Regions from separate parts of the Paraburkholderia sp. A1RI_3L genome, predicted to be linked through region 2. Evidence: predicted binding sites of a transcription regulator. Region 2 holds the regulator's gene; the other holds the start of a gene.
The links. Region 2 encodes HrcA, which represses chaperone genes, less so after heat shock. Its sites were predicted from a motif close to TTAGCACTCNNNNNNNNNGAGTGCTAA; they were not measured.

Region 1: a site for HrcA is predicted at 14,078-14,104, ahead of groES (co-chaperone GroES). Genes of this name have one in related genera too.

What each region holds. Positions count from the first base shown of each region.
Region 1 is NZ_JARCHA010000006.1:387,329-402,916, forward strand. It holds gene rfbB (dTDP-glucose 4,6-dehydratase) at 1-843, opposite strand, end outside; gene PXJ20_RS19065 (symmetrical bis(5'-nucleosyl)-tetraphosphatase) at 1,026-1,880, shown strand; gene PXJ20_RS19070 (NAD-dependent epimerase/dehydratase family protein) at 1,914-2,852, opposite strand; gene PXJ20_RS19075 (lysophospholipid acyltransferase family protein) at 2,889-3,725, opposite strand; gene PXJ20_RS19080 (dihydroorotase) at 3,756-5,036, opposite strand; gene PXJ20_RS19085 (aspartate carbamoyltransferase catalytic subunit) at 5,105-6,145, opposite strand; gene pyrR (bifunctional pyr operon transcriptional regulator/uracil phosphoribosyltransferase PyrR) at 6,304-6,819, opposite strand; gene ruvX (Holliday junction resolvase RuvX) at 6,816-7,250, opposite strand; gene PXJ20_RS19100 (YqgE/AlgH family protein) at 7,247-7,828, opposite strand; gene PXJ20_RS19105 (hypothetical protein) at 8,133-9,557, opposite strand; gene PXJ20_RS19110 (rubredoxin) at 9,845-10,015, opposite strand; gene PXJ20_RS19115 (hydroxymethylpyrimidine/phosphomethylpyrimidine kinase) at 10,260-11,135, shown strand; gene cysC (adenylyl-sulfate kinase) at 11,224-11,811, opposite strand; gene groL (chaperonin GroEL) at 12,026-13,669, opposite strand; gene groES (co-chaperone GroES) at 13,715-14,005, opposite strand; partial or broken gene PXJ20_RS19135 (transposase) at 14,506-14,860, shown strand; gene PXJ20_RS19140 (hypothetical protein) at 14,912-15,412, opposite strand; partial or broken gene PXJ20_RS19145 (reverse transcriptase N-terminal domain-containing protein) at 15,494-15,588, opposite strand, start outside.
Region 2 is NZ_JARCHA010000002.1:649,323-664,910, forward strand. It holds gene dnaK (molecular chaperone DnaK) at 1-1,485, opposite strand, end outside; gene grpE (nucleotide exchange factor GrpE) at 2,060-2,635, opposite strand; gene PXJ20_RS09060 (hypothetical protein) at 3,006-3,167, shown strand; gene PXJ20_RS09065 (RNA-binding S4 domain-containing protein) at 3,139-3,546, opposite strand; gene hemH (ferrochelatase) at 3,638-4,705, opposite strand; gene hrcA (heat-inducible transcriptional repressor HrcA) at 4,842-5,861, opposite strand; gene PXJ20_RS09080 (NAD kinase) at 6,172-7,074, shown strand; gene recN (DNA repair protein RecN) at 7,104-8,771, shown strand; gene glnE (bifunctional [glutamate--ammonia ligase]-adenylyl-L-tyrosine phosphorylase/[glutamate--ammonia-ligase] adenylyltransferase) at 8,809-11,604, opposite strand; gene PXJ20_RS09095 (YhdP family protein) at 11,797-15,588, shown strand, end outside.

The sequences.
Region 1 (15,588 bases), on a different contig from region 2:
TTCGTATCGGGCGCCTTCGCCCGCCGGCCGCAACTCGTCGAGCAAACCGCAGATCGTGCGCACGACCTCGATGTTCTTCTTCTCGTTCCATCCGCCGATGTTGTACGTCTCGCCCGGCGTTCCCCGTGCAAGCACGGTACGGATGGCTGCGCAATGATCGCCGACATAAAGCCAGTCGCGCACGTTGGAGCCGTCGCCATAAACCGGCAGGCGTTTGCCCGCCAGCGCGTTGATGAGGGTGAGCGGAATGAGTTTTTCGGGAAACTGGTAAGGACCGTAGTTGTTGGAGCAGTTGGTGGTCAGCGTCGGCAGGCCGTAGGTGTGGTGGTAGGCCCGCACGAAGTGATCGGACGCCGCCTTGCTCGCCGAGTACGGGCTATTGGGCGCGTATGCCGTGACTTCGCTGAACGCCGCATCGGCAGGCCCGAGGGAGCCGAATACTTCGTCCGTGGACACGTGCAGAAAACGGAACGAATCCCTTTCGCCGTCGCTGAGGCCGCCCCAGTAGGCACGTGCCGCTTCGAGCAGCGTGAACGTTCCCACCACGTTGGTCTGAACGAATTCGCCCGGACCGTGAATGGAGCGGTCCACGTGGCTTTCGGCAGCGAAGTGAACGACGGCGCGTGGCTTGTACGTCGAAAAGAGCGCATCCATTGCCGCACGGTCGCAGATGTCTTCGCGCACGAACACGTGCCGTTCATCCGACGACAGCGGCGCAAGCGTTTCGGCGTTGCCCGCGTAGGTCAGTTTGTCGACGTTTACGACCGGCTCGTTGCCATCGCGCAGCCAGTCGAGCACGAAATTGGCGCCAATGAAGCCCGCACCGCCTGTCACCAGAATCATTCCATTTCCTCTGAATCGATACTGCCTCGCCTGTCCGACGGTACAGGCGGCAGCGAAACCACGGTACTGCGCTGGAGAAGCTATTATGTCACGCTGCCGGCCCGCTCCAGCGCTCGCTCAGACTGCATTCTGCGTGCCTTTTCGGACCGTATTTGTGCGTTTCCGCTCAATTCCCCTGGCCAATGACTTCTCACCTCACCCCGCCGCCCAGCCCCATCGCCTTCGGTGATCTGCAAGGCTGCCGCAGCCAGTTCCGGCAATTGCTCGAGAAGGTTGCCCCTTCGCCCGACACGCCCCTCTGGTTCGCCGGCGACATCATCAACCGCGGCCGCGAATCGCTTGCCACGCTGCGTGACGTCATCGAACTGGGCGATCGCGCGACTACCGTGCTCGGCAATCACGATCTGCATCTGCTGTCGGTATCGGCGGGCATCCGCAACATCAAGAAGGGCGACACGATCGCGGAAATTCTCGCCGCGCCGGATGCGGCGGACCTGCTTCACTGGATACGCCATCGCCCCATCGCCCATTTCGAGAACGGCACGTTGCTCGTTCATGCGGGCGTGCTGCCGCAATGGGACGTCGCCCTGACACTGGAACTGGCCGACGACCTGCAGCGCGCGCTGCGCGCTCCGGACTGGAAGGAAACGCTCGCCGGTCTTTACGGCAACAAGCCGAGCCGGTGGTCGTCCGACCTGAAAGGGATAGACCGCCTGCGCATCACCTGCGCCGCGCTGACCCGTCTACGCTTTTGCACTGCGGACGGCGCGATGGATTTCACCTCGAGTGGTCCGCTCGATGCCGCGCCGCCCGGATGCCTGCCCTGGTTCGACGTTCCCGGCCGCAAAACGGCCAACACGACCGTCGTCTTCGGTCATTGGGCCGCCCTGGGCCTCACCATGCGGGACAATCTGATCGGCCTCGACACCGGGTGCGTCTGGGGCAACCAGTTGTCCGCAGTACGTCTCACGAACGAACCCGGCGCAAGGACGGTCGTGCAGGTGGAATGCTCGGGGTGCCGCGCCGAGTTCGAGTGACCGCGCGCCGGCCCCACTCCAGCCACCCCACCCTTACGCCGGGCCGACCATCCACTTGATCGTTTCAGCGAAGTCGATGGGCTTCACGTCGGGCACGAGGCTGCGCAGCCGGGCCGCGGACCCGACGAGCACCTTCACCTCGTTCGCCCTCACGAACGCCGGATTGACGCGCACCTCGAGATCGTGACCCGAGGCTTCGCGCACCATGTCGATAACCTCGTGCAACGTACGCGCGTGTTCGCTACAGACGTTGACCGTCTGCCCGCACGCCGCCTCGGATTCGAGCAGCGCACGGTAAGTCGCGGCCACCACGCGCACATCGGAGAAATCGCGCGCCACGTCGAGATTGCCCAGTTCGATGAAGGGCTTGCGCTGCACGAAGTGCGAGACGATCTTCGGCACAAGGAAGCGGCTTTCCTGGCCGCGGCCCGTGTAGTTGAAGGGCCGGGTCATGACGATCGGCAACCGGTCGAACCACGTGCGCACGAGATGCTCCATCGCGAGCTTGCTTGCAGCGTAGTGGTTCACGGGCGCCGGCATCACATTCTCATCGACCACGCCCGCCGCGTTTCCGTACACGTTCGCGCTGCTTGCCATCAGAATCTTTTGGGGCTGCACGCCCACGTCGACACAGGCCTGCAAGAGATTCAGCGTGCCCAGCACGTTGACGCGATACATGTCGAGCGCGTCGTCGTGTGCAACAAAGCTGATCGCCGCCAGATGCACGATGTGCGTGGGGCGCACTTCGCCGATCACGCGGCGGCACGCCTCCAGCGACGTGATGTCGAGCACATGCTCGTTCGCCTCGGCGGTATGCGTGTGGCCGACCGCGCCAACGACCTCATACCCGGCACGCTGCAACTCGTCGCGAACATACGCGCCGGTGAAGCCGCGAGCCCCGGTGATCAGTACGCGCCTGCCCGTTTGCTCAGAAGGAAAGCCCAATTTCTCTACTCCCAGATACCTGTTCATCAGTTGCAGCACGCGGCGCGATTGGCCCGCGCCGCCTCATCCCGCGGCCAGCGTATCGCTGCCTGGCCCGCTCTCGTGCGCAGCCTGCCCGGAGTCGGGCGCCTCGGTCGTTTGCTCCCGCTCCGTCGCTCCCCTTGCCCCGCCCTGCAATGCCTCCAGCGCCCGCTTCACGGAAGCCTCGGCTTCGGCCGCAAGCGCACGCCGGTCCGCGCCCGGCGCGAGCGCCTCGCCGATATAGACGTGCGCCGTGAGCGGACCCGCGCGCAGCAATGCATCGAGCGACTGGCCAAGCGATACGTCGTCAATGTAAGCAGGCGCCACGGACTGCCGTCCGTTCGCCTCCTCATACATCAGACAGACGGGCTGCACCGGCCGCGACGCCGACACCGGCGCCTGGAACAGGTTCGAGTGAAACGGCAGCACGCCGCGGCCGTCCGACGTCGTGCCTTCGGGAAATACGCACATGCGCGCGCCGCTGTCGAGCCGCGACGCCAGCTCGTGCATGATGCGCTTCGCGTCGCTGCGCTTCTCGCGGTGGATGAACACCGTGTCGAGCTTGTGCGCGAGCCACCCCACCACCGGCCAGTTGCGGATCTCCGCCTTGGACACAAACGGCGTAGGCCGCCAGGCGTTGATCACGTAGATGTCGATCCACGACACGTGGTTGCTCACCACCAGCACGCCTTCGTCGAGCCGCGCGGCGTCGTTGTGCACGACGAGCCGCACGCCGGCGAGGCGCAGCAGCTTGAGCGACCAGGCGCGCGTCAGCTGCGTGCGCGTTTCGGCCGAGGCGCGCGAAAAGCGCGTCGCGACGGTCCACATGCCGTGCAGGAGGTGAAGCACGATCCTGATCTTGCGAAACGCGATCTTCATGTTCAGTGCCGTCGAATCGATTCTGCTGGGTCAGCGTTGCTGCTCGAACGCCACGTGCCCCGAGACGATCGTCGCGCGCACGCGCGCCGGCAGCTCGTAGCCGAGGAACGGCGAGTTGTGTCCCTGGCTCTTGAGCGTGCGCGGGTCCACGCGCCAGTGCGTGTCGGGATCGAACACGCACACGTCGGCCACGTCGCCCACGGCGATACGTCCGGCCGGCAGTTTCAGCACGTCCGCCGCGCCAGCCGTGATGCGGTCGAGCGCCTTCGCGAGCGGCACGCCGGCCTCGCTCGCCCACTTCACGGTGAGCGAGAGCAACAGTTCGAGGCCTGTCGAGCCGGGCGTCGCTTCGGCGAACGGCAGCAGCTTTTCGTCGTCGTCCACGGGCGTGTGGTCGGAGCAAATCGCGTCGATGGTGCCGTCGATCAGCCCCGCGCGAATCGCGTCGCGATCGCGCTGCTGGCGCAGCGGCGGATCGAGCCGGAATTGCGAATCGAAGTAGCCGATGTCCATGTCGATCAGATGCACGTGATTGATCGTGACGTCGCAGGTCACGGGCAACCCTTCGGCCTTGGCCGCGCGCATCAGGCTCACGCCCGCCGCCGACGAGATATGCGCCAGATGCACGCGCGCACCCGTCACCCGCACGAGTTCGAAAATGGTGTGCAGCGCGATGGTCTCGGCGGACACCGGTACGCCCGAGAGACCGAGCCGCGACGCCAGCGCACCGCTGGCCGCCACGCCACCCTTCGCGAGATACGCGTCGAGCGGACGCAGCCAGGCGGTGTAGCCGTACGTGCTCGCGTACTGCAGCGCACGCAGCATGACCTGCGTATCGACGATAGGCTGGTCGGCCTGCGAGAACGCCACGCAGCCGGACTCGGTGAGCTCCACCATCTCGGTGATCACCTGGCCCTTGAGGCCCACCGTGAGCGCACCCAGCGGATACACGTGCGCCTGGTTGAGGTTGCGCGCGCGGAACTTGAGCATCTCCACGAGGCCCGGTTCGTCGAGCACCGGGTCGGTGTCGGGCGGACACACGAGGCTCGTCACGCCGCCTGCGAGCGCGGCGGCCATTTCCGATTCGAGCGTGGCCTTGTGCTCGTAGCCGGGCTCGCGCAGCCGCGCCGAGAGATCGACGAGACCCGGGGCCACCACGAGGCCGCGTGCGTCGATGGTCTTCGCCGCGTGGAAGTCGGCGGGCGCGTTGCCGAGCGCGACGACCTTGCCCGCCGCGATGAATACGTCCTGCTGCTGTTCGGTGCCGGCTGCCGGATCGATGACCGTGCCGCCCTGAATATGAATCTTCATGCGCTGCCTTTGTTATGCGTGCCCTGGCGGTATCGTGGCGGTGTCGCCTCGAAATGCGTGTGTGGAGTTCAGTCGTTGTTGCCCGCGACGATGCCCATCACCGCCATGCGCACGGCGATGCCGAACGTCACCTGGTTGAGGATCACCGACTGCGGGCCGTCGGCCACCTGCGAATCGATTTCCACGCCGCGATTCATCGGGCCGGGGTGCATGACGATGGCGTCGGGCCGCGCAAGCGCAAGGCGCTCCGGCGTGAGGCCCCAGCTCTTGAAGTATTCCTGCGCGGAAGGCAGCAGCGCCCCGCTCATGCGCTCGTTCTGCAGCCGCAGCATGATGATGACGTCGACGTCCTTCAGCCCCTCGTCGAGGTTGTGGAACACGCGCACGCCCATCTGCTCCAGATTGCCCGGCAGCAGCGTGCGCGGACCGATGGCGCGCACTTCCGGCACGCCGAGCGTGGTGAGCCCGTGGATGTCCGAGCGTGCCACGCGCGAGTGCAGGATGTCGCCCACGATCGCCACGCGCAGTTGCGTGAAATCGCGCTTGTAGTGGCGAATCGTGTACATGTCGAGCAGGCCCTGCGTGGGGTGCGCGTGCCGGCCGTCGCCGGCGTTGATCACGTGCACGTGCGGCGCGCAGTGCTCGGCGATCAGGTACGGCGCACCGCTCGACGCGTGGCGCACCACGAACATGTCCGCGTGCATCGCGGAAAGGTTGTTGATGGTGTCGAGCAGCGACTCGCCCTTGCTCGTGGACGACGCGTTGATGTTGAGGTTGATGACGTCTGCCGAGAGACGCTTGGCCGCGATCTCGAACGTGGTGCGCGTGCGCGTGGAGTTCTCGAAGAACAGGTTGAACACGGACTTGCCGCGCAACAGCGGCACCTTCTTGACCTCGCGGTCGGTCACGCTCACGAACTGCGCGGCCGTATCGAGAATGTGCGTGACAATGGCGCGCGGCAGCCCTTCGATGGTCAGCAGATGCTTGAGTTCGCCGTTCTTCGTGAGTTGCGGGTTGCCCTTCAGGAAACCGTAGCGGAATCGGTCGCCGGCAGCGTCCGTGCCGCTGGGGTCCGCAGGATTTCCGGGTGCCGCGGTGGAGGTGTTCATGGATGATGTGCCTGATTCAAACGGGTATTTCGAGATGCCTGCCCGCGCGGCGCGCAAACGTACACGCTGGCCGGCGTCAGATCGCCGGGCTCATGATGCGCGTCACGCGGAGCATCATGAAGCGCGCGAACGCCGACGGCGGCATGCGCATGTTGCCTTCAAGCCTGCCGCGGTTCGGTGTGGAACGTGAAGCGGCCGTCGTCGCCATGTGCGAGCACGAGCGTGGCGTCGGCGGACACGTCCACCACACCGCCCACGAAACGTGCGGCCACGGGCAGCTCGCGGCCACCGCGATCGGCCAGCACGGCGAGTTCGATGGCCGCAGGCCGGCCGTAGTCGTACAACTCATTGATGGCCGCGCGCACGGTGCGGCCGGTGTACAGCACGTCGTCGACGAGCACGATGCGGCGATCGTCCACTTCGAACGGCAGCGACGTGGGGCTCGCCTGCGTGTGCAGTCCCTTCTTGGCGTAGTCGTCGCGATGCAGTGCCACGTTCACGACGCCCCATTCGGCCACGCCGAGGTCGCGCGCGAGGCGCTCGGCAAGCCACGCGCCGCCGCTGTAGATGCCGGCCAGCACGGCGCCGTCGGCACGGCCCAGTTGATCGCCATACGCGGCACGAATCTGTTCGAGGACGCTGCGGTAGAGCGCCTCGGCGTCAATGGAACTCATAGCGGATGATCGGAAAGTTCGTCCAGATACTGCTGGAGAATGATGGAGGCCGCTTCGGCATCGAGCTGCCCGGTGTCGCCGCCGCGCTCGCGAATCTGAGCTTCGGCGTCTACCGACGTATATCGCTCGTCCACCCACACGACAGGCAGATTGAAGCGTCCGTTGAGCTGATTGCCGAAGCGCTTCGCCTGCTGTGTCATGGCGTGCGGCGTGCCGTCCGGATGCGAGGGCAAACCAACCACGAGGACGTCCGGCTTCCACTCGGCGATCAGCTTGCCGATGGCCTCGAAGCGGTAATCGCGGTTGCGGTTGGGGAGCACGGTGAGCGGCCTGGCACTGCGCGTAAGCGAGTTGCCGAGCGCGACGCCGATGCGCTTCTCGCCGTAGTCGAACGCCAGCAGCGTTGCCTCACGGCCGCTCGCCACGCTCATGCGTGACCCGCCTCGCCCGAAAGCATCGTCGAAGAAATGCCGAGCAGCGCGAGTGCTGCTTCGAAGCGCTCTTCGGCGGGCACGTCGAAGACGATCTTCGGATCTGCCTCGACCGTGAGCCAGCCGTTCTTCGAGATTTCCTCTTCGAGCTGGCCGGCGCCCCAGCCTGCATGACCCAGCGTGAGCAGAAAACGCTCGGGACCTTTGCCGTTTGCGACCGCCTCGAGCACGTCTTTGGACGTGGTCATCTCCAGCCCGCCGCCCGGCACCAGCATGGTCGACGTGTAGCTCTTGCCCTCCAGCGGCTCGTGCAGCACGAAGCCACGCTCGGTCTGCACGGGGCCGCCGAAGTAGACGGGCACATGCAGCAGCGGCTCGATCTCGAGCTTGAGATCGATGCGCGAGAAGAGCGCTTGCAGGTCGATGTCAGTGGGACGATTGATGACGAGGCCGAGCGCACCGCGCTCGCTGTGATCGCAAAGGTAGACCACCGTTCCTGAAAACGTGGGATCGGCCATGTTGGGCATGGCGATCAGGAACTGGTTGGTCAGATTGATGCGATCGTTACTCTTGGACATGGTTCGAATTTTAGCAAAGACGATGCGGGATGGCGGCAGCCGGGCCGCAGTCTGCGGCCTTGCGCGGCCTCACGCGATGGCTGGGGGCCGCGATACTTTCCGCTGCCTGCACGATCCTTTTTTACGGAATATCTAACGCTCACTGTATCACGCGCGTGTGCTTTCAATGTGCAAGGCACAGCCCTTCGCGAGGCTTGTGCCGCGCAGGGCTGCAAAGGCCGTTTCAGCGTCTGCTTTCGCCGCGTGTGCCCGTCGCATGCGTGCTGGATGCTTGCCGCATGGACGATGCGCGCATTCCATGCGTTCAGCCGCCGCCCTGCTCGATCGCACGGGCGAGAGCAGAGAGCGCACTGCTGCTGTCCGGCGGCGCGACGCCTGCAGCGGTCTTGAGCAGCATGGCACGCAAGGCTTCGCAGCCTTGTTCGAGGGCGCGGACGTCCGGCGCTTCGACCACCACATGCGAGCGCACCGCCGGCGTGGCCACGCCCGCATACGCCGTGCGCCGCCAGGCGAGACCTAGCGCATCGGCCATGAGCGCGACGTGACCGAGCCCGAGCGCACAGGCCGCCGCGCCGACGCGGTACGCCGCATCGCCCGCCTGGAGTGCCGCGCCGGGATCGGCCTTCTCCGGACGGCTCGCGGTGCGGGCGTACTCGTTGAGCGCCGTCATCGACGCATCGGCCGTCTGCAGAAAATCTTCATACGCCTGGCCACTGATGGTGAGCACCCCCAGTTCCCGGTTGTCGTCGCGCGGTGCCGCCACGCTACCCGCCTGCTGGGACGCCCCTTCTTCCCACAGCGCTTCGGACGCCTGGGTTGCCGCCACGTGCCAGTCCACCGTGAGGCCATAGTCGTGCAGCAGTTCGACGTGGTCGGCGTCCTCAGCTGCAGCGCCGAAGAGCGCGTAGTCGCGCCACAGCAGCGCGAGCGTGGACCGCACCAGCGAGCGCGGGGCAAGCTGCACGCCGCGCGCCTGGTCGGCCAGCGCGAGGTTGCAGCGCGCATAGAAACGTCGCGCGTCCGCTTCACCTGTCGCGTGGCGGCTCGCACGCAAGGCCCGCCCGCACGCCGAGGCGAGACGCCAGAAGTCGTAGGGATCGGCGCCGGCGAGTTCGGCGAGGCACGCGTCCATCTCGTTGAACGCCGCATCCGCCCACGCGGCCGCGGCACGGCTGCCCGCCGTCTGCGTCTTTAACGCGGGCAGCAGCGCAGCCTCGTAACGGGCCCGCATGTGGGCAATGCGTTGCGCCGGCTGCGGCCGCATCGTCGAGGGCGGCACCGGCCGGGCAACAAGCGCGTAGTCCTCGAACGAGATGGTGAAACCGGGCGTATGCGGCGCGAGCACCTGGCACATCGCATGCAGACGGCCGTAGAGCGCCGGCGAGCACGACAGTTCACGCAGGTTGTGACGCGCGAGCGCCGCACGGAAATCACCGAGCGCAGCCGACGCGACGCGGGGCGCGCCGCCTTCGTCGAGATTCGCGGCATCAGAGTTCGCAGCCAGCGCCAGAGGCGAAACGAGCAGCAGCGTGTCGACGAAGCGGTGAGCCGACAGCCAGCCCGCTTCGCGCAAGGCATGCGCCGCGCGCAAGAGCGGCCCGGCGCAATCGCCTCCCGCCTCCAGGGCGCGCTGCGCGTCGGCGAGCGCCGTTTCAGCGGCACGCACGGCGCCACCGCGCGGATTGGGCAAGGCGTCGAAGGTGGCGGGAAGGGTCGGCTGGAAGGTCATGAGAGGGTGGCGGGAACGCGCGCGGATACGAATTCGTACGCAGTGCAGCGAAACGATGGCGTGTGCCTGCCTCTACACGCAAGCGCACGCAGACGCGCCCCTGCCCGTGGCCGGCACGTCGCAGATCGGGCATGCGTGGCCCGGTACGGATCGGCTCGCGCAGGTACGATGACGAACTCCCTTTGCGATGCGGCAAACGCGTTGCGTGCCGGTGCCGGGTCCGGCGCCCAGGCCCCACGTGTCACGCCGACGGCGCGCGCGATATCGGGCCGCAGGCGTGGCCCGGATCAGATCTGAACCATCTCGAAGTCTTCCTTGCGCGCGCCGCACTCGGGACAGGTCCAATTGATCGGGACATCCTCCCAGCGCGTGCCCGGTGCAATACCTTCTTCTGGCAATCCGGCTTCTTCGTCGTAGATCCAGCCGCAGATCAGGCACATCCAGCTTCTATATTCCATTCTTATGCCGCGTCGAAAAGTCCAAAAATAACCGGAAAAACGGGAGCCATGATGGTACCTTTTTTCACCGTGCCGGGCGAGACCGGCGCGGTTGCCCACAAGCGCGGGTGGCACCGATCGTTCGTGCAACGAGGCAAAAACCCAGCCGCAATGCGGCCGCGGGACGCATAATTGAGCCATTCGCAAGCCCCGCCCGCATGGCGTGCGAACCTTGCGCCCTCCCAATCATTTCCCTCCTACGTTCATGTCCAGCGACACCCCTCCGATCGTCCTCACCTTCGGCCTTTCCGATCCCACTGGCGGCTCCGGCGTCCAGGCGGACCTGATGACACTCGCCAGCATGGGTTGCCACGGCGTCACGGTGTTGACCGGCTACACGGTGCGCGACTCGGCCAGTTGTGACGAGGTGACCGGGCTCGATCCGGACACGGTCGCAACCCAGGCGAGGATGCTGCTCGAAGACATGCCGATCGCCGCATTCAAGGTGGGCGCGGCGGCTCGTGCCGAAGTGGTGAGCGCGATCGCGGAAGTGGTTGCCGACTACGACGACGTTCCGCTCATCCTCGCGCCTGACTTCACGCTCGACGACGAACACGTGCTCGCCGCCGACGAACTGCGCGAAGCCATTGCCGACCTGCTTGCGCCGCAGACCACGCTGCTGATCGCGGACAGCGCCACGCTGCTCGCGCTCGCACAACCGGACGGCGACGCAGAGGCACCGAGTCTCGACGCGGCGATCTCGCATCTGCTCTCGCAAGGCTGCGAGTACATTCTCTCGATGGAAACGGGCTCGCACCGGCTCGTCAATACGCTCTTCAGCGAAGACGGGCAGTTGCGCCAGGACACCTGGGACCGCGGTCCGCAGCGCATCATGGGGCTCACGGATACGTTGGGCGCGGCCGTCGCCGCGCTGCTTGCGAACGGCCAGGAACCGCCCGAAGCCGTGCGCGAGGCTCAGGAGTATCTCTATCAGAGCACGCGCAGTGCGTTCCGGCCGGGGATGGGTGCGTATCTGCCCGATCGCTTCTTCTGGGCGCGCAGCAATGACGACGAAGAGACGCCCAAGGCCGGCGACGCGGCCGGCTCGGGCTCGTCAGGCGAAGCCAGGCATCATCATTGAGAACGGTTTTGCGGCGTTCGGAGCGGTTTTGAGCGAACGCTGACTGACTGCTGCAGTCGCAGTCGGCGCTTTTGCGCCGCGGGAAAAATCAGGTGCACGCGGCCCGTTTTGCTTCGCGGCGACCCCGCACCCCCTTACCCAGCCGAAGAACGATCGTGGCGACCGCGCCTTCGACGCGGCACGCCGATGTGTCGATCACGAGTTCCGGCTCGACCGGCGGCTCGTAAGGCGACGACACCCCGGTGAACTGCTGGATCCGGCCCTCGCGCGCCTGGGCGTACATCCCCTTCGGATCTCGTTCGGCGCAAAGCTGTGGCGGTGCGGAGATGAACGTTTCGATGAAACCGTCACCGACGATGGAGCGCGCCAGCGCGCGCTGCTGGGCGAATGGCGAAATCGTGGCCACGATCACGACGTAGCCTTCCCGCTGGAAGAGCTTCGCGAGATGCGCGATGCGGCGAATGTTTTCGATGCGATCGGCTTCCGAAAAGCCGAGGTCCGAGCAGATGCCTGCGCGCAGCGTATCGCCGTCGAGCACGATAGCCTTCGCGTTGAGGTTCTGCAGCGTCTCGAACAACGCCTGTGCAATCGTCGTCTTCCCGGCGCCTGGCAGACCTGTCATCCAGACGACCGGCCGGGGTGCGGCTGCTGTCAAGCCATCATCGTTCGTGTTCACGGCAGACCCTACGGTTGTATTACATCCGTACTTTAACGTTTGCGCAGACGTTTTCCGTCGCCGCTTCAAAAATATGTCCATTACAGAATATTTCTCAAACGGATACGCTGGCAGGCGTCAGAAACGACAAAACCCGCCGAAGCGGGTTTTGTCTCGACAACGCGGAGAGCCGAAGCTCCCCGGCACTTCCATGTAATGCGGGCTTGCGCCGTTATTACATGTCCATGCCCATGCCGCCCATGCCGCCGGGCATGCCGCCACCGGCCATCGGAGCGTCTTCCTTCGGCAGTTCGGCAACCGCTGCGTCCGTCGTCAGCAGGAGGCCGGCAACCGATGCGGCGTTCTGCAGCGCGGTGCGCGTCACCTTGGTCGGATCGACCACGCCGGCTTCAACCAGGTCGCCGTACTCGCCGGTCGCTGCGTTGTAGCCGTAGTTGCCCTGGCCTTGCGCCACGGCTGCCACCACCACGCTCGCTTCTTCGCCGCCGTTCGTGACGATCTGACGCAGCGGCTCTTCCATGGCGCGCAGCACGATCTTGATGCCCGCTTCCTGATCGGGGTTCACACCCTTCAGGGCGGTGATCGCAGCACGTGCACGGATCAGCGCAACGCCGCCGCCCGGGACGATACCTTCTTCAACGGCAGCGCGGGTTGCGTGCAGCGCGTCTTCCACGCGTGCCTTCTTTTCCTTCATTTCGACTTCGGTCGCGGCACCCACCTTGATCACGGCCACGCCGCCAGCCAGCTTCGCGACGCGCTCTTGCAGCTTCTCGCGGTCGTAGTCCGAGGTGGCTTCCTCGATCTGCGTGCGAATCTGCTTGACGCGCGCTTCGATGTTGCGGGCTTCGCCAGCGCCGTCGATGATCGTCGTGTTTTCCTTGCCCACTTCGATGCGCTTTGCCTGACCCAGCTCGGCCAGCGTTGCCTTCTCGAGCGACAGACCCGTTTCTTCCGCGATCACCTGGCCGCCGGTCAGGATCGCGATGTCTTCCAGCATCGCCTTGCGACGGTCACCGAAGCCCGGAGCCTTGACAGCCACCGTCTTCAGGATGCCGCGGATGTTGTTGACCACGAGCGTTGCGAGCGCTTCGCCTTCGATGTCTTCAGCGATGATCAGCAGCGGACGGCCAGCCTTGGCAACCTGTTCCAGCACCGGCAGCAGGTCACGGATGTTCGAGACCTTCTTGTCGTGCAGCAGCACGAACGGGCTTTCCAGGACGGCGACCTGCTTGTCCGGGTTGTTGATGAAGTACGGCGACAGGTAGCCGCGGTCGAACTGCATGCCTTCCACGACTTCCAGCTCGTCGGCGAGCGACTTGCCGTCTTCCACCGTGATCACGCCTTCCTTGCCGACCTTGTCCATGGCTTCCGCGATGCGGTCGCCGATCGACGTGTCGCTGTTAGCCGAGATCGCGCCGACCTGAGCGATTTCCTTGCTGGTCGTGCAGGGCTTGCTGATCTTGCGCAGCTCTTCGACAGCTGCCGCGACGGCCTTGTCGATGCCGCGCTTCAGGTCCATCGGGTTCATGCCCGATGCGACGTACTTCATGCCTTCGCGAACGATGGACTGAGCCAGCACGGTAGCGGTCGTCGTGCCGTCACCTGCGTTGTCGCTGGTCTTGGAAGCCACTTCCTTGACCATCTGGGCGCCCATGTTCTGCAGCTTGTCCTTCAGCTCGATTTCCTTCGCGACCGACACACCGTCCTTGGTGACCGTCGGGCCGCCGAAGCTGCGCTCGAGCACCACGTTGCGGCCCTTCGGACCCAGCGTGACCTTCACTGCATTGGCGAGAATGTTCACGCCTTCGACCATCTTCGAACGGGCGGAATCGCCGAACACGACGTCTTTAGCTGCCATCTTGTAACTCCTTGAATCTCTTTGGTGAATATGGACCGTGCAGGCTTACTTGTTGACCACGGCCATGATGTCTTCTTCGCGCATCACGAGCAGTTCCTGGCCGTCCACCTTGACGGTCTGGCCAGCGTACTTGCCGAACAGGACGCGATCGCCGACCTTCACGTCGAGAGCGATCTGGGCGCCCTTGTCATCGCGCTTGCCCGGGCCGATCGCCAGAATCTCGCCTTGATCCGGCTTTTCAGCAGCTGCTTCGGGAATCACGATACCCGAGGCGGTCTTGGTTTCCTGATCCAGACGCTTGACGATCACGCGATCATGCAAAGGACGAAGGTTCATACAAACTCCTCTCTTCGAGACTTGAAGGACACTCAAGAAACCCGGCCTGGCAGAGCCAGGCCGGAGATGTTGTTAGCACTCTCGTGCGGTGAGTGCTAATTATATGGACGGGTGGTGACAAATTCAAGAACGGGGGACGGGTGTCGAGATTCACTCAACTTGGAACTTTGTTCGCTTAAGTTTGAACGGATGGTTGGTCGCAGAAGCCCCAAAACATCGCAATTTTCATCACAATAACAATGACTTACAATGAATCTACGTCGCTACGAGCGCGTTCTTTGCTAGCCGAATCATAGTGAGTTAGCGCGTCTCCGGTCCCGTGTACAGACCTCTGCACACGATATAGGGAATTCCCTATGTTTGTTCCCCCTCTCGGAACGCCCGTTCACGCACGCCAACCAACAGCAGCGCAAGCACTAACAGGCCCGGGTCGATGCTGGACCGGCCAGCCTTTCGTAGACATCTTCGAGCCATAATTTATGGCAACCGAGGAGGTCAGCATGAGCGGCAAGCGGTACACGGATGAGTTCAAGATCGAGGCAGTCAAACAGGTAACCGAACGGGGTCATTCGGTGGCGGATGTGGCGCAGCGGCTGGGCATCACGACCCACAGCCTTTACGCCTGGAAACTGAAGCTCGGCAGGTCCGACGTCGTGCGGAAGGCGAAGCCGGATCAGAGCGCCGAGGTTCAGCGACTGAAGGCAGAGCTCAAACGCATGACCGAGGAGCGCGACATTCTAAAAAAAGCCGCGCGTACTTTGCAAAGGGATAACGGCAAGGTACGCGTTCATGCGAGCCCATCTCGGCGAGTTCCGCCTGCACTCGATGTGCCGAGTCCTTGGCGTGCATCGCAGCTGAGGCTAGCCTAATTTCCGTTCCAAGATTTGATGCGCGTTTCAGGTGCTTTCAGGTCCTGGCGGCCGGACGGGCAGCGCGCGGTCCAATACCCAGGGAACCGAAAAAGACAGCAGTTGGCTCGTCCCTAAAATCCGGCACGAATCTGAAGGACCGGATCAGGCCGCCATGCACGCGAAGAATGTCGCGCCCGACTATCCGCTCGACACCCGCCTTCGTGTATAGCGGGCTGCGGACCTCCAGATCGACCGAGATGGTCTCCCCCTCAACAGATCTTTGAATCTCTGTCAACCTGGCCTTCGGCTCAACCACCGTGACAGCAATGTAATGCGCGAGGCAGGTCCGGTTGTCCATCGACGGAGTGCAGCCGATGAAATCGGACCGCTCGACATCCGGCGCGATAAGGGAACGGACGGTGTCCATGTCGGCGTGGTGGACGGCCGACACGTAGTGGTCGAACACCTCGCCGGGCGTAGCGGCCGTACTGGCCACCGAGGGCTCGATAACACCGATGGGCGCGCGCAACAGAAACAGCCTCAAGAGAGATTTCATCTTCAGATCCTTTTTTCGGGTATTGCAATACCGTTGTGCCCATTGTGATCACGGTATTCGACCTCGGTTCGAAAGAGCGGTTCCGGCCGTTCGCACCCCCTGGTCCTGCGTAACACGTCGTACCGCATATAGCTTCGCGGACAACGTGCGAGTCAGCGTCCGTTGCAAGGCCTGCA
Region 2 (15,588 bases):
CCCGGTCGCCTTGTCCTTCGCTCCGACGTGCAGGATGCCGTTCGCGTCGATGTCGAAGGTCACTTCGATCTGCGGCAGGCCGCGCGGTGCGGGCGGAATGCCTTCCAGATTGAACTCGCCCAGCAGCTTGTTACCCGCCGCCATTTCGCGTTCGCCCTGATACACCTTGATCGTCACGGCCGACTGGTTGTCGTCCGCGGTCGAATACACCTGCGAGTGCTTCGTCGGGATCGTGGTGTTCTTGTTGATCATCTTCGTCATCACGCCGCCCAGCGTCTCGATACCGAGCGACAGCGGCGTCACGTCGAGCAGCAGCACGTCCTTGCGGTCACCCGAGAGCACCTGGCCCTGAATCGCGGCGCCCACGGCCACGGCTTCATCCGGGTTCACGTCGCGACGCGGTTCCTTGCCGAAGAACTCCTTGACCTTCTCCTGCACCTTCGGCATACGCGTCTGGCCGCCGACCAGGATCACGTCATCGATTTCGCCGACCTTCACGCCTGCGTCCTTGATCGCGATACGGCACGGTTCGATGGTGCGCTCGATCAGGTCTTCGACCAGCGCCTCCAGCTTGGCGCGCGTGATCTTGAGATTCAGGTGCTTCGGACCCGAGGCGTCAGCCGTGATGTACGGCAGGTTGATTTCGGTCTGCTGCGACGACGAGAGTTCGATCTTCGCCTTTTCAGCCGCTTCCTTCAGGCGTTGCAGCGCGAGCACATCTTTCGAGAGGTCGACGCCCTGCTCCTTCTTGAACTCGCCGATGATGTAATCGATGATGCGCTGGTCGAAGTCTTCACCGCCCAGGAACGTATCGCCGTTCGTCGAGAGCACTTCGAACTGCTTTTCGCCGTCCACGTCTGCGATCTCGATGATCGAGATGTCGAACGTACCGCCGCCCAGGTCGAACACCGCGATCTTGCGGTCGCCCTTCTCGGACTTGTCGAGACCGAACGCGAGCGCCGCTGCCGTCGGCTCGTTGATGATGCGCTTGACTTCCAGGCCCGCGATGCGGCCCGCATCCTTGGTGGCCTGGCGCTGGCTATCGTTGAAGTATGCGGGAACCGTGATCACGGCTTCCGTGACCGGCTCGCCGAGGTAGTCTTCAGCGGTCTTCTTCATCTTGCGCAGCACTTCGGCGGAAACCTGCGACGGCGCGAGATTCTGGCCGTGAGCTTCCACCCAGGCGTCGCCGTTGTCGTGCTTGACGATCTTGTAGGGCATCAGGTTGATGTCCTTCTGCACTTCCTTCTCGTCGAAGCGGCGGCCGATCAGGCGCTTGACCGCGTACAGCGTGTTCCGCGGGTTGGTGACCGACTGACGCTTGGCCGGCGCACCCACCAGCACTTCGTTCTCGTCGAGGTAAGCGATGATCGACGGCGTGGTACGCGCGCCTTCCGAATTCTCGATCACCTTGACCTGGTTACCTTCCATCAGCGCCACGCAAGAGTTCGTGGTACCGAGGTCGATGCCGATGATTTTGCCCATTTTTACTAATCTCCTGATTTCGATCGCTGTTGCTGGCTGCCCTGTTGCGCTTCCTGTCGCGAGGCAGCCGGCCTTCAATCCTTCACTGCACCCAAGGTAAGTGCCGCCGCATCGTTTTCAAGACCTCAAAGGCGATGCGGTCTTTAATTTTTCTCAATCGCCAGCGCCACCGCGGCGCCCACCGGATGCCAGCCCGCCTGATACCGGCTCGCCGGCCGCAGGTTCTTCACCGGCGGCGCGGATTTTCTCATTTTTCGCGCGACCCGCAGATACCACCGCTTCGAACTGCCCTGGCACGTGGCAGCCGGTCGCGCGGTCAGGCTCCATGGCCCGGTAAACGAAGCCCCAAGGCCGGTACGCCTTGCAGCACGAAGCGACGACCGCTCTTCATGATTTCGCGGCGATGCAGCCGTGGCCCGAGGCAACGGAACCAGCGAGCGGGTCACGTGCCGCGGCAAATGCCGCGCCCGGCTTCCCGGCTCTCGGCCCTGGCATGCCGAAGGCAGCCAAAGCCGGGAATCGAAGGTCATGCACGCTTGCGGCAGAAACGTTCCGGTCCCGTGGCTCGCGCTGCTTACTTCGGCTGCGCCACCGTCACGAGCGCCGGACGCAGTACGCGGTCCGCGATCGTATAGCCCTTCTGCAGCACCGAGACGACAGTGTTCGCCTCCTGGTCGGCCGGCACCATCGAAATGGCCTGGTGCCGGTGCGGATCGAACTTCTCGCCCACCGGATTGATGGCCACCACGCGCCCTTTCTCCAGTGCGCCCGTCAGCTGCCGCAGCGTGAGCTCGACGCCTTCACGCACCTTGGCGATGTCGTCGGACTCGTGCGTCGTGGCCGCTTCGAGGCTATCCACCACGGGCAACAGGTGTTCGGCGAAGCTCTCGATTGCGAACTTGTGAGCCTTCGCGACGTCTTCCTGAGCGCGGCGCCGTACGTTTTCCGTTTCGGCCTTCGCGCGCAGGAAGCTTTCCTGAAGTTCGACGATCTTCGCCTGCGCTTCAGCAAGCGCAGCCTCGGCCCCAGTTGCCGCGTTTTCGGCAGCCGGCTGCGGGCTCTGATCCGCTCCCGCCACGGCCGCCTCACGAGCGGCGTCTTCGGGCGTCGTCGGGTTCTGGCTCGTCGGGTTCTCTTGCGTGTTTTCCATGTCGCTGAAAGTCGTCAAAAATAAATGCCTGAATAAATGTGTGGCCCTTCCGCACGCAGTCATGCGGTTGCGGAAAAGCAACAACCCATTCGCTCACAGGCGGTGCACATGGGGGCCGAATTGGCGATTTCAAGGTCACCAGCCTCACTTTTTGCACCGCCTCCGTGCCATCGAAACGCACGGTAACAACCATTACTTCGGCGCCCGCAGATTGAGATTGAGCGGCCTCGGGCGCTGACCTACACTGCAACTCATGCGCTCGCAGGACACGTTTACCCTGATGTCGGCGCAGCAATGCCGCCCGTCAGAGGGTTGCCTGTCTTCGGCCCCTTTCCGACCTGATCCGACCTGAATGACCGAGGGGAGTACCGTGAAACTGACCTTCGCAATATCGGTGGTCGCGCTGGTACTCATCGCGGGGACCACCACCATCTGCATGTCCGGGGCCGTCACGGAGAACACGACGGAGTACGGCGTCGTTCACGCAACGATCGAGTCGTTCTTCAATCCCCACCTGAAAGTTTGTCGATAGTCCGGCGGTCCCGCTTCGTAGGCCGGCCGTGCAGCGCCGCGGCCGGTTCGCGAAACGTTTTGCGCCGCTCCAGTTCCTGCATGCGCCTCGCACGGCCGTCGTCCGTCTCCGCATAAAGCGTTTGCGCCACGCTGGCCGGCCCGCGGACGTCACAAATTCCCCGTACCTCGACCTGCCAGACGACCCGCTCGATGTCGATGTCGATCAGGTCGCCGACGCGGACGTCCTTCGACGCCTTCACCGGCGCACCGTCGATCCGCACCCGGCCCTTCGCCACGGCATCGGCGGCAAGCGAGCGCGTCTTGAAGAAGCGTGCAGCCCACAGCCACTTGTCCACACGCGTCCGAGCGGACGGATCAGTCGAAATCTTGTCTTTCATACGGGGAATTCAAGTTCTGCCGCACGGCAACGATGGCCGCTATTGCAGGAGGCTACGGCTGGCACCGGCCGAACTTCCGGTAAAGCATGCCTCATGCCGCTACGCCTGCCGGTACGGCGGCTTGCACCGACCAACCCTGAAGGTTTTGCGCCACGATTTCGCCGAGCGCCGCAATCCATGCCGGCGCTGCGTTGAGGCAAGGGATCCGGTGAAACGCCTTGCCGCCGGCGTGGAGAAACTCGTCACGCCCTTCGATGCCGATCTCTTCGATCGTTTCCAGGCAGTCAGCTGTAAAGCCGGGGCAAAACACGTCAACCCGCTTCACACCGGCCGAACCGAGCTCCTTCAGCGTGGGAGCAGTGTAAGGCTGAAGCCATTCCGCCCGACCAAATCGCGACTGGAACGTGACGAGGCACTCCACCGGCTGAAGACCGAGTGCATGCATCAGGAGGCTCGCGGTCTGCTGGCATTGGTCATGATAAGGGTCGCCGAGGTCCATGGTGCGCTTCGGCACACCGTGAAAGCTCAGCACCAGCCGGTCGCCAGCAGCGAAATCGGGCCGCCCGTGTGCGTTCCAGTAGTGATGAATCTGCGCGGAAAGCGCGCTGATATAGGCCGGATGATCACAGTAATGACGAACCGTGCGAATTTCCGGCTGGTTGCGCATGCGGCGCAGTGCGGTGAATGCGTCGTCGAAGGCGGTGGCAGTGGTGGACGACGAATACTGCGGATACATGGGCATCAGCAGAATCCGTTCGACGCCCGCGAGCTTGAGCTGGTTCAGCACAGCCGGAATGCCGGGCGTGCCGTAGCGCATCGCGTAGTCCACGATCACGGCATAGTCGTTGACGTGCAGCAGTTGCCGCAGCCCCTCCACCTGCTTCTCCGTGAAAACGCGTAACGGCGAGCCCTCCGGCATCCACACCGAAGCGTACTTCTTTGCAGACGCCGAACCCCGGAATGGCAGGATCAACACGCGCAGGATCACCTGCCAGACCAACGCGGGAATCTCGACCACGCGCGGGTCCGAGAGGAACTGCGCGAGGTAGCGACGCACGGCGCGCGGCGTGGGCGCGTCCGGGGTGCCGAGGTTGATGAGCAGCACCGCAACGCGATGAGACGCGGCAGACTGCGAAGGCCGCTCGAGATCGAAGCGCATAGGCGAGAAGGTCTGCCGCGTGGCGCGGAGATCCGGTTGGAAAGTTTTCATTATAGCCAGCGGCCCCTGTGGGGACACCCCGCCATCCGGCCGATGGCGCGCCGCACGGGCATCGCGGATGATGGGATCTATGCGCTTATTGCTGGCTGAGCGCGGTGGAGAGCAGGCGGGCGGTGATGTCGACGATCGGAATCACGCGGTTATAGGCCATGCGCGTAGGACCGATCACGCCGAGCGTGCCCACGATCTTGCCGTTCACCTCATACGGCGCGGTCACGACGCTCATCTCCTCGATAGGGACGAGATTGGATTCGCCGCCGATGAAAATCTGCACGCCCTGCGCATGGCTGGAAACGTCGAGCAACTGAAGGAGGCTGGTCTTTTGGTCGAATACGTCGAAAAGCTTGCGCAGACGGGCCATGTCCGAGGAGAGGTCAGCCACCTCGAGCAGGTTGCGCTCACCCGAAATCACCACGGTTTCGCCGGGTTCGACTTCGTCGGTACTCGCGGTCACCGCGGCATGCATGAGAGCCGTCATGTCGCCGCGCAACTGGTCGATTTCCTCGCGCAGCCGGCGGCGCACCTCGTCGAACGAGAGTCCCGCGAAGTGTGCGTTGATGTAATTGGACGCTTCAATGAGTTCGGACGGCGAAAAGTCCCGCTGCGTAGCCATGATGCGGTTCTGAACGTCACCCTCCGGCGTCACGATGATGAGCAGGATGCGCTTGTCGGACAGGCGCATGAATTCCACCTGCTTGAAGACGTGACTGCGCCGCGGCGTGAGTATGACGCCCGCGAACTGCGAGAGATTCGACAGCACGCTCGCCGCGGCGGCAATCACCTTTTGGGGTTCGCCGGGCTTCAGGGTGGTTTTCACCGCGCGCGTGACAGCTTCTTCGTCTCCGGCTGGCTCTACGGTGAGCATGGTGTCCACGAACAGGCGGTAGCCGCGCGGCGTCGGTATGCGGCCCGCGGAGGTGTGCGGGCTGGCGACGAGGCCGAGCTCCTCGAGATCCGACATCACGTTGCGAATGGTCGCTGGGCTGAGTTCGAGGCCAGAGAACCGCGACAACGTGCGCGAGCCGACCGGCTGCCCCTCGGCGATGTATCGCTCGATCAGCGTTTTGAGGAGGGTTTGTGCGCGGGGATCTAGCATGACGCGAAATTTTAGCTCAACGCCATGTCGCCCGGGAGCCGGCGCACGTGCGCACGCCCGGCGTTGCGGCACGTCCGCGCACCTGCCGCGGGTGCACTGGCTGCGTTGCGCTCGCTCTGAGAGCGCCCGCAACGCTTGGCCAAAGGCATTGCCTCCACATCGACATGACTTCTTGCCCTGTCATCAACACATCACCATTCTAGCGATAATCGTGCAAGGCCCGGCGGCCCCGTCACACCGCGTGCTGCAGGCCCTGTCGCGGCGGCTGCGCACGGTTCTTTTCGCGACCTGACTATGGTGTAATGCCGGCATGCAGATCAATAGCCAGTTCAAGACCGTGGCGCTCGTCGGGCGCAGCAACACGCCCGGCATTGCCGAGCCGCTGACGGCGCTCGCCTCGTGCATCGCGAAACGGGGTTTCGACGTGGTGTTCGAGGCCGAGACGGCACAGGATATCGGGGCAACCGGCTATACGGCACTGCGCCCGGCGGAAATCGGCGCGCGCGCCGACGTGGCGGTGGTGCTCGGCGGCGACGGCACCATGCTCGGCATCGGACGGCAGCTCGCGCCGTACCGCACGCCGCTCATCGGCGTCAACATTGGGCGGCTCGGCTTCATTACCGACATTCCGCTCACCGACATGCAGGAAGTCGTGCCGCAAATGCTCTGCGGCAGCTTCGAGCGCGAGGAGCGCACGCTGCTGGAGGCGCGCATCACGCGCGACGGCGATCCCATCTATCACGCCATCGCCTTCAACGACGTGGTGGTGAACCGCAGCGGCTTTTCAGGCATGGCCGAACTGCGCGTACACGTGGATGGCCGCTTCATGTACAACCAGCGCTCAGACGGCCTGATCGTCGCCACGCCGACTGGTTCGACAGCCTACGCGCTGTCGTCGTCGGGGCCGATCCTGCATCCGCAGCTGCAGGGCATCGTGCTCGTGCCCATCGCGCCGCACGCGCTCTCGAACCGCCCTATCGTGCTGCCCGACAGCTGCAAAGTGAGCATCCAGATCGTCGCGGGCCGGGACGTCAACGTCAATTTCGACATGCAGTCGTTCACGGCGCTGCAACTGAACGACACCATCGAGGTGCGCCGCTCGCGCCATACGGTGCCGATCCTGCATCCCGTGGGCTACAGCCACTACGCTACGCTGCGCCAGAAGCTGCACTGGAACGAACATCCGTCGCTCGAGGACAACTCGCTGTACTGACTCCACACGCAGAAGCCAGAACCCAGACCATGCTCCGCCACCTTTCGATACGCGACTTCGTCATCGTCGCCGCGCTCGATCTCGAGTTCAACAGCGGCTTCACGGTTTTCTCGGGCGAGACCGGCGCCGGCAAGTCCATTCTCATCGACGCGCTCGCGCTCACGCTCGGCGCCCGCGCCGACGCGAGCGTCGTGCGCACCGGCGAAACGCGCGCCGACATCACCGCCGAATTCGACGCCCACCCGCTCGTCGCACGCTGGCTCGACGACCAGGCGTTTGCCGCCGAAGGCGACGAAGGCGAGGGCGGCACGGTGCTGCTGCGCCGCGTGGTCGATGCCAGCGGTCGCTCGCGCGCCTTCATCAACGGCACACCGGCTACGCTCACGCAACTGCGTGAAGTAGGCGAAATGCTCGTGGACATCCACGGTCAGCACGCGCACCAGTTGTTGATGCGTCCCGACGCGCAACGCGAGCTGTTCGACACGCACTCCGGGCTCGCCGATCTGGCCGCCGCAACAGGCCGCGCCTGGCGCACCTGGCGCGACGCATCGAATGCGGTCGAAACGGCCCAGACGCGCGACCGCGAACTGCAACTGGAACGCGAGCGCCTCGCCTGGCAACTCGCCGAGCTGGACAAGCTTGCCCCGCAGCCCGGCGAATGGGAAGAGATCAACGCCGAACACCGGCGGCTTTCGCATTCAGCCAATCTGATCGAGGGCGTCCAGGGTGCGCTCGCCGCGCTTTCGGAGTCCGACGACGCGATGATTTCGCAGCTCGGCTCTATCGTCTCGAAGGTGCGCGACCTCGCCGAGATCGATCCTGCGCTCAACGACGCGCTCGCGGCGCTCGAACCCGCCGCGATCCAGCTGCAGGAAGCCGCCTACTCGCTCACCCACTATGCCCAGCGGCTCGAACTCGACCCGGACCGCCTCGCCCAGGTGGAAAAGCGGCTCGACGCGCTGCATTCCATGGCGCGCAAATTCCGTCTGCAGCCCGAAACGCTGCCCGACGAACACGAAGCGCGCCAGGCGCAACTCGCCGCACTCGACGCAGCCGCCGACCTCGACGCGCTGCGCGCCGCCGAGACAAAGGCCAAAGAAGGCTACCTCGCCGAAGCGAAGCAGCTTTCGAAGGCGCGCGCCAAGGCGGCCAAGGCGCTCGGCGCGGCCGTGACGACCGGCATGCAGGAATTGTCGATGGCAGGCGGCAGCTTCGAAGTGGCCCTCGTGCCGCTGGCGGAGGGCGGCGCACACGGGCTGGAACAGGTCGAATTTCGCGTGGCCGGTCACGCGGGCGTGCCGCTGCGGCCGCTCGCGAAGGTGGCGTCAGGCGGCGAACTGGCGCGCATCAGCCTCGCGCTCGCCGTGATCGCCAGCGCTGCAAGCCCCACGCCCACGCTGATCTTCGACGAAGTGGATACCGGCATCGGCGGCGGCGTGGCAGAAGTGGTCGGGCGGTTGCTGCATCAGCTCGGCCGGGCCCGCCAGGTGCTCTGCGTCACGCACCTGCCGCAGGTCGCCGCGCGCGGCGATCACCATTTCCAGGTTGCCAAGGCCGCCGACGGCAACGGCGGCACGGTGAGTTCGGTCAATCCGCTCGACCGCGCAAGCCGCGTCGAGGAAGTGGCCCGCATGTTGGGCGGACTCGAAATCACGGCCACCACGCGGCGTCACGCGAAGGAAATGCTGGCGGCGTAACCGCCATAGCCCGAAGAAGAAGGCCGGCGCCCGGCCTTCATCCGAACACCCGCTTCCACAACGCAAGTACTGCGGCGCGCTCGGTCTCCACACGCTGCGGCTCCACCCTCGCCTTCTCCATTCCGTCTAGCCGCAGCCGATGCTGCAGCTTGCGGTAGGTGCGATAGGCGGCGCCCACCGTCTCGGCCTCGTCGGCACTCATGATGCCGAGCCGCGACACCTCGCGAAGCAGCGCGATGTTGCCCGTGTTGCGCACAAGTTCGGGATCGCGCCCGGCGTGCAACAGCACCCAGTACTGCACGAGGAATTCGATGTCGACCATGCCGCCGCGGTCGTGTTTCAGGTCGAACAGCTCGCTGCGGTTCGGGTGTCCGTCTTCCACGCGCTGCCGCATCTCCACGATTTCCTTCGCGAGCGGTGCGGCCTCGCGCGGCATCGTGAGCACCTGCTGGCGGATCGCGTCGAAAGCCCTGCCGATCTGTTCGTCGCCCGCGCAAAAACGTGCGCGCGTCAGGGCCTGGTGCTCCCACACCCACGCCGTATTGGCGGCGTCGCCTTCGCGCAATTGGTAACGGCGAAACGCATCGAGGTCCGTGACGAGCAGGCCCGATTCGCCGTTGGGTCGCAGCCGCAGGTCCACATCGAACAGCGTGCCCGCGCCCGTGGCCATGGTGAGCCACGTGATGAGCCGGCGCGTGAAGGCCGTGTAGATGTCGGGTGCGGCCTCGTCGGGATCGTCGTAGAGGAAGATCAGGTCGAGGTCCGACGCGTAGCCGAGTTCTTTGCCGCCTAGCTTGCCGTAAGCGATCACGGCAAAGCGCGGCACCTCACGATGGCGCTTCGCGAACTGGGCCCAGACCGTTTCGATGGTCACGTCGAGCACGGCGTCGGCGAGTTCGGAGAGGCGGTCGCTCACGTGCTCGACCGAGAGCTTGCCCGCCAGGTCGATCAACAGAATGCGAAACACTTCGGCCTGGTGGGCGTGGCGCAGCAGGTCCATCTGCTGCTCGGCGCCGTCCGCGGCGGCAAGGCGCGTGCGCAGCGTGCGCTTGAATTCCGGCCAGTCGAAGGGACTCGCAATCGCCTCGTCGTCGAGCAGTTCGTCCAGCAATTGCGGGTGGCGAATCAGGTAGCCGGCCGCCCAGCGCGACGCGCCGAGCACGGAGAGCACGCGTTCGAGCGCATGCGGATACTCGCAGAGCAGTGCCAGATAGGCGCCGCGCCGGCCCACCGTTTCGAGCAAATCGAAGAAGCGTGCGAGCGTGGCGGTGCGCCGCTCCGGCTGGTCGATGGTGCGCGCCGCGTCCAGCGCGCGCTTGGCCACGCTGTCGAAGCGCTGGCGGCTGTGCTCCGGCAACCCCTGGTAACGCGGCGACTGCCAGATGGCGCGCAGCCGCGCAAGCAGGTCGGCGGGCTCGGCGAGACCGAGGTCCGCGAGGCGCGCCTCGAGCGCCTCGCCGGCGCTGTCGTCCGCGAGCGCGCTGCTCCAGACCCAGGCGGCGGCGCCGTCGTCGGGCGCGGCACAGCCGCCGTGGCCGTTCACCTTGTCGGCGAAGATCTGGTCGAACTGGCGCTCCACCTTCTCGCGATGCGCGTCGAGCGCGGCCATCAGGGCGGCGTAGTCGGCGAAGCCCATCGTCGTGGCGAGTGCCGCGCGCTCCTCGGGGTCCACCGGCATGGCGTGCGTCTGCGCGTCGTTGCGGTACTGGAGCCGGTGCTCGAGGCGCCGCAGGAACCGGTAGGCCTCCGTCAGTTCCGCGCAGACCGACGGCGCAATGAGACCGCGCGCCGTCGCGTGCCGCAGCACGGCCAGCGTGGGACGCACGCGAAAATCCGCGTCCTGGCCGCCGCGAATCAGCTGGAACACCTGGGCGCTGAATTCGATCTCGCGGATGCCGCCGCGCCCGAGCTTGATGTCGTCGGCCTTCTCGGGTCGCATGGAGGCGCGCCGCTGCGCTTCCTGGCGAATCTGCAGATGCAGTGCACGAATGGCGCTAATCACGCCGAAATCGAGATAGCGCCGGTAGACGAACGGCTTCGCGATGGCGTCGAGCTGTTGCGCGAGCCGCTGGGCCGATGCGCTTTGGCCTTCAGAAACGAGCCGCCCCTTGATCCACGCGTAGCGTTCCCACTCGCGGCCCTGCACGTAGAAATACTCCTCCAGCATGCCGAGGCTGCACGCGAGCGGCCCCGCGTCGCCGTTCGGCCGCAGCCGCATGTCGACGCGAAAGACGTAGCCGTCCGCCGTGACGTCGTTGAGCGCCGCGATGAGCCGCTTGCCCGCGCGCGTGAAGAATTCCTGCGTGGCGATGGGCGCGCGCTCGCCGCCGGCCGTCTCGCCGTCGTCCTCGTAGACGAAGATGAGGTCGATGTCCGACGACACGTTGAGTTCGCGCCCGCCCAGCTTGCCCATGCCCACCACGCCGAGCGTGAGCCGCTCGCCTTCGGGGCCGCGCGGCTCGCCGTAGAGCGCCTCCAGATCCGCGGTGACGACGGCGAGCGCCCGCTGGATCGCCACCTCGGCGAGATCGGTCATCGTGCCCGTGACCTCGGCCACGTCGGCATTGAACGCAAGATCGCGCTCCATCACGGCGCAGAAGACCTCGGTGCGCAACTGGCGCAGCACCTTCTTGAGCTGATCGTCGGTCAGCGCCGCCGCGGCGCCGCCCCGGACCTCGCTGGACAGCGCATCGAAGCGTGCCTCGATGCGCTCGCGCGTGACGGGCGTTGCGGCAAGCGCCGCGACGCGCCCGGCGAGTTCCGGGCGGCTCGCCAGCGCCCGCGACGCATAGTGGGAGTAAGCGGCGGAACTCAGGAGGTTTGCATCAGTCATGGAGGTTTCCGGGCTCGTTCGTTGCTTGGTCACGAGCGGGTGAGGAAGACGCGTCGGCAGGCTGGCGCCGTGGTCCGCCAATCCCCGCGCCGGCGCCGATGGCGCAGGGTTTGCCGGATGTCGTGAGCCGCGCACCCGTGTGTTACATTTCGTCGTTAGACCGCAAAGCTACCATACCGCCCCCCTCGCAGCATGTCCGAGCGAAACGAATCCGCCGGTCCGTACGAAGCCGGACAGGCCAGCCGGGCGAACGGACGCGTCCCCGTCGAGCACCACCATGTCGCGCTGCGGCACACGTTGCGTGTCGTGCTCGCCATTGCGGTGGTGCTCTACTTCATCGCCGCGGCGCTCATTCTCGGTCTGCGCTACGTGGTGCTGCCGCGCATCGATACGTTCCGTCCGCGCATCGAAACGCTCGTCTCCGACAAAATTCACGCCGAACTGCGTATCGGCAAGCTTTCGCCGCACTGGCTCGGCTTCCAGCCCGGCATCGACGTCACCAACCTCACCATTCGCGACCACAACGGCCAGACCGCACTGAACGTGCCGCATGCCACGGCCACGGTCTCGTGGCTCTCGCTGGTGACGCTCGCGCCGCGCCTGTCGAGCCTGATCGTGGACCGGCCTGACGTGCTGGTTGCCCGCTCGCAAGGCGGCTCGCTCTCGGTGGCCGGCGTGCCGATTCCCTCGGCCCATACCGGCAACGACGCGTTCAGCACCTGGCTTTTGCGCCAGCAGGCCATCGTGCTGCGCGGCGGCACGCTGCGCTGGCGCGACGGGCGCCACAATGCGCCGGAAATCGCGCTGCAGAACATCCGCCTCGCCATTCTCAACGAGGGCACCGACCACCGCCTCGCGCTCCAGGCCCCGCCCGAAGGCCGGCTGCTGCACGGCCCCCTCGACTTCCGCGCGCGCTTTCGCAGCCCGCGCACGGGAGCGCCCGGCAAGCCCGTGGGCTGGAGCGGCTCAGCCTACGTATCCACCGGACCGGTGGACCTGCCCACGCTCGCCGGCTACATCGACATTCCCGTCGAGACGTACGCCGGCCGCATCGACAACGTGATCTGGGCAAGCTTCAGCGAAGGCCGCATCACGACCGCGACCGGCGTGCTGGACGGCGTCGGTGTCGCGCTGCGCGTGCATCCCACGCAGCCGCGGCTCGACATGCCGGTCGCGCACTTCTCCTGGACCATCGACGCCGCACCCGGCGACTACACGGTGAAGCTGAGCCGCCTGCGCGCCGAACTCGGCCAGCCGCCGCTCGACGACGGCACGCCCGTCTTCCGCACGCTCTCGTTTTCCACGCTGACCGGCCATTACCGCCGTCCGTCGGTCCAGCACGGGCAGATGATGAGCGTGCAAGGCGACCGCATGGATCTGGGCATGCTCTCCGAGTTCAGCCGCACGCTGCCGCTGCCGCGCCGCTTCCTCAATACGCTGGTGCGCTTCGACCCGCGCGGGCTCGTTGCCAACTACGAGATCGGCATCGAGCGGGCGCGGCCTGACGCGGGCGAAGCCGCGGCCGAGCAACGCGGCGACGGCGTGGAGCCGATCGTGCGCTACCGCTTCAAGGCGGACCTGCAGGGCATCAGTGTGGCCGCCCAGGAACCGCCGCCCGGCCTCACGGCGCGTAACCATCCGCGCGCGGGCCTGCCCGGCATCGAAAACCTGTGGGGGCACATCGACGCCGACGAAACCCACGGCAACGCCACCTTCGATACCGCAAACGCGGCCATCACGCTGCCCGGCGTGTTCGACGATCCACGTCTCACGTTCGACCGCCTGTATGGCCGCAGCGACTGGACCATCGCCAACGCCCGCGCGCCGGGCGAGAAGCGCAAAGGCTTCCAGATCAACGTGCCGGAGTTCGGCGTGGAAAACGCGGACGTCAAGGCCAGCGCCGTCGCCAACTATACGAACCCGGGCCACGGCCGCGGTGCGCTCGATCTGAAGGCGAGCTTCGACCACGCCCAGGTGAACCGCATCGTGCGCTATCTGCCCACGAGCATCAGCGAGAAGCTGCGTATCTACCTGGGGCACGGTCTGCAGGCCGGCATGTCCCGCAGCGCCACCATCGAAGTGCACGGCAACCTCGAAAAATTCCCGTACTCGCGCGACCCGACGGCGGGCATCTTCCGCATCGAGGCACCCTTCACCGGCGGCCGCTTCGACCCGTCGCCCTACCCGCCGCGCAAGCTCAAGAACGGTACGCCGAGCGTGTGGCCGGGTTTCGATCGTATCGACGGCGTGTTCCGGCTCAAGGAAAACCTGCTGCGCTTCGACATCGGGCGCGGCTACTACAAGCGCGTGCTGCTCACGGGCGTGACGGGCAAGATCGACGACCTGGGCACGAAGGCGTCGAGCCTCGTCATCAACGGCAACGGACACGGCCCGCTCGCCGACATGATCGACTATACGAACAACAGCGCGCTGGGCAGCCTCTCGAAGCACGTAGGCGAGAAGGTGGAAGCCGAAGGCCCCGCGGCGCTCGCGCTCAAGCTCACGGTACCGCGCACGCCTAAACCGCATATCGCCGTGGAGGGCGCGCTGGGCTTCCAGAACGACCGGCTTTCGATGCGCAACGTGCCGCCGCTCTCCGACCTCACGGGCAAGGTGCGTTTCACCGAGCACACGGCCGAACTGGACCGCCTCGCGGGCCGCTTCATGGGCGGCGACGTGCACGCCAACGGCGGCCTGCGCCAGGACGGCACTTATGCGTTGGACCTCGACGGCAACATCGCGGTGGACGCGGCACGCGGGCTCAACCTGCGCGGCACGGCGGCGCAGGTGCTCACGCGCATGAGCGGCACGGCGCCGTATGCGCTCTCGGTGCGCGGCGCGAAGAAGCAGTTGCCCGAGGTGTCCGCAAGCTCCGATCTGACCGACCTCGCGCTCGACTTCCCTGCCCCATTCGGCAAGCCGGCCGGTCAGCCGATGCCGCTGCGCCTCTCGTTCCGCCCCGACAACACGAAGGAAGACGATGCCCACGGCGACGAAGCGGGCAAGCTGGAGCCGAGTGGACTGCAACGCGCGGCGCTGACGTTCGGGCCGGTCGCCGCGACCTATCTGCTGCGCGCGACGCCGGGCGAGCCGCCGCAAGTCGTGCGCGGCGCGATCGGCGTGAACCGCCCGGCGGAGTTGCCGTCCGAAGGCGTGACCGCGGCCGTCGATCTCGACACGCTCGACGCCGATGCCTGGCGCGGCGTGATCGCAGCCATGCGCGGGAAGGTCCAGCAACAGCCGGTGGCGTCAGCGCCGCAAGCGTCGTCGGCATCCGCCGGACAAACCGGTGCGGATCAAAACGCTACGGCCGGCACAGCACAGACTGCACAAGCAGCGCCTGCAACAGGCCAGGCGCCGAACCAGACAACGGCAAAGACGGCAGCGCCCGCCCTGCCCGCCAGCGCCGTCGCGCAATTCCTGCCATCGCGCTTCGCTGTCCACATCGGTACGCTCACGCTGCTCAAACGCCACTGGGAAAGCGTGGTGCTGGGCGCATCCCATACCGACCGCACGTGGCAGGCGAACATCGCGTCGAACCAGGTGTCGGGCCATCTGACCTGGCTGCCGGGCGCGGCGCCCGGCGCGCCCGGCACACTGGAGGCGCGGCTCGCGAAACTCGTGGTGCCGGCCCGTGCGGAAAACGATCTGCTCGGCGAAGCGATCTCGGCGCCGGCGCAGAACATGCCTTCCATCGACCTCGTCGTGAACGAGCTGATCGTGCGAGACCGCAACGTCGGCCGGCTTGAAGTGGACGCCCGCAACCGCGAGGAAGACGGTGCGCCCGTGTGGCAACTCGACAAGCTCGACATCAGCAATCCGGCCGCCCAGCTCACGGCCACGGCGAACTGGCGCACGGCGCGCAGCTTCGGCGCCAACGCGGACGAAGACGCACCGCGTCGCACCGTGCTCGACTTCAAGCTCGACATCAAGGACGCCGGTGCGCTGCTCGAACGAGCGGGTTTGCCGCGCACGCTCAAGAAG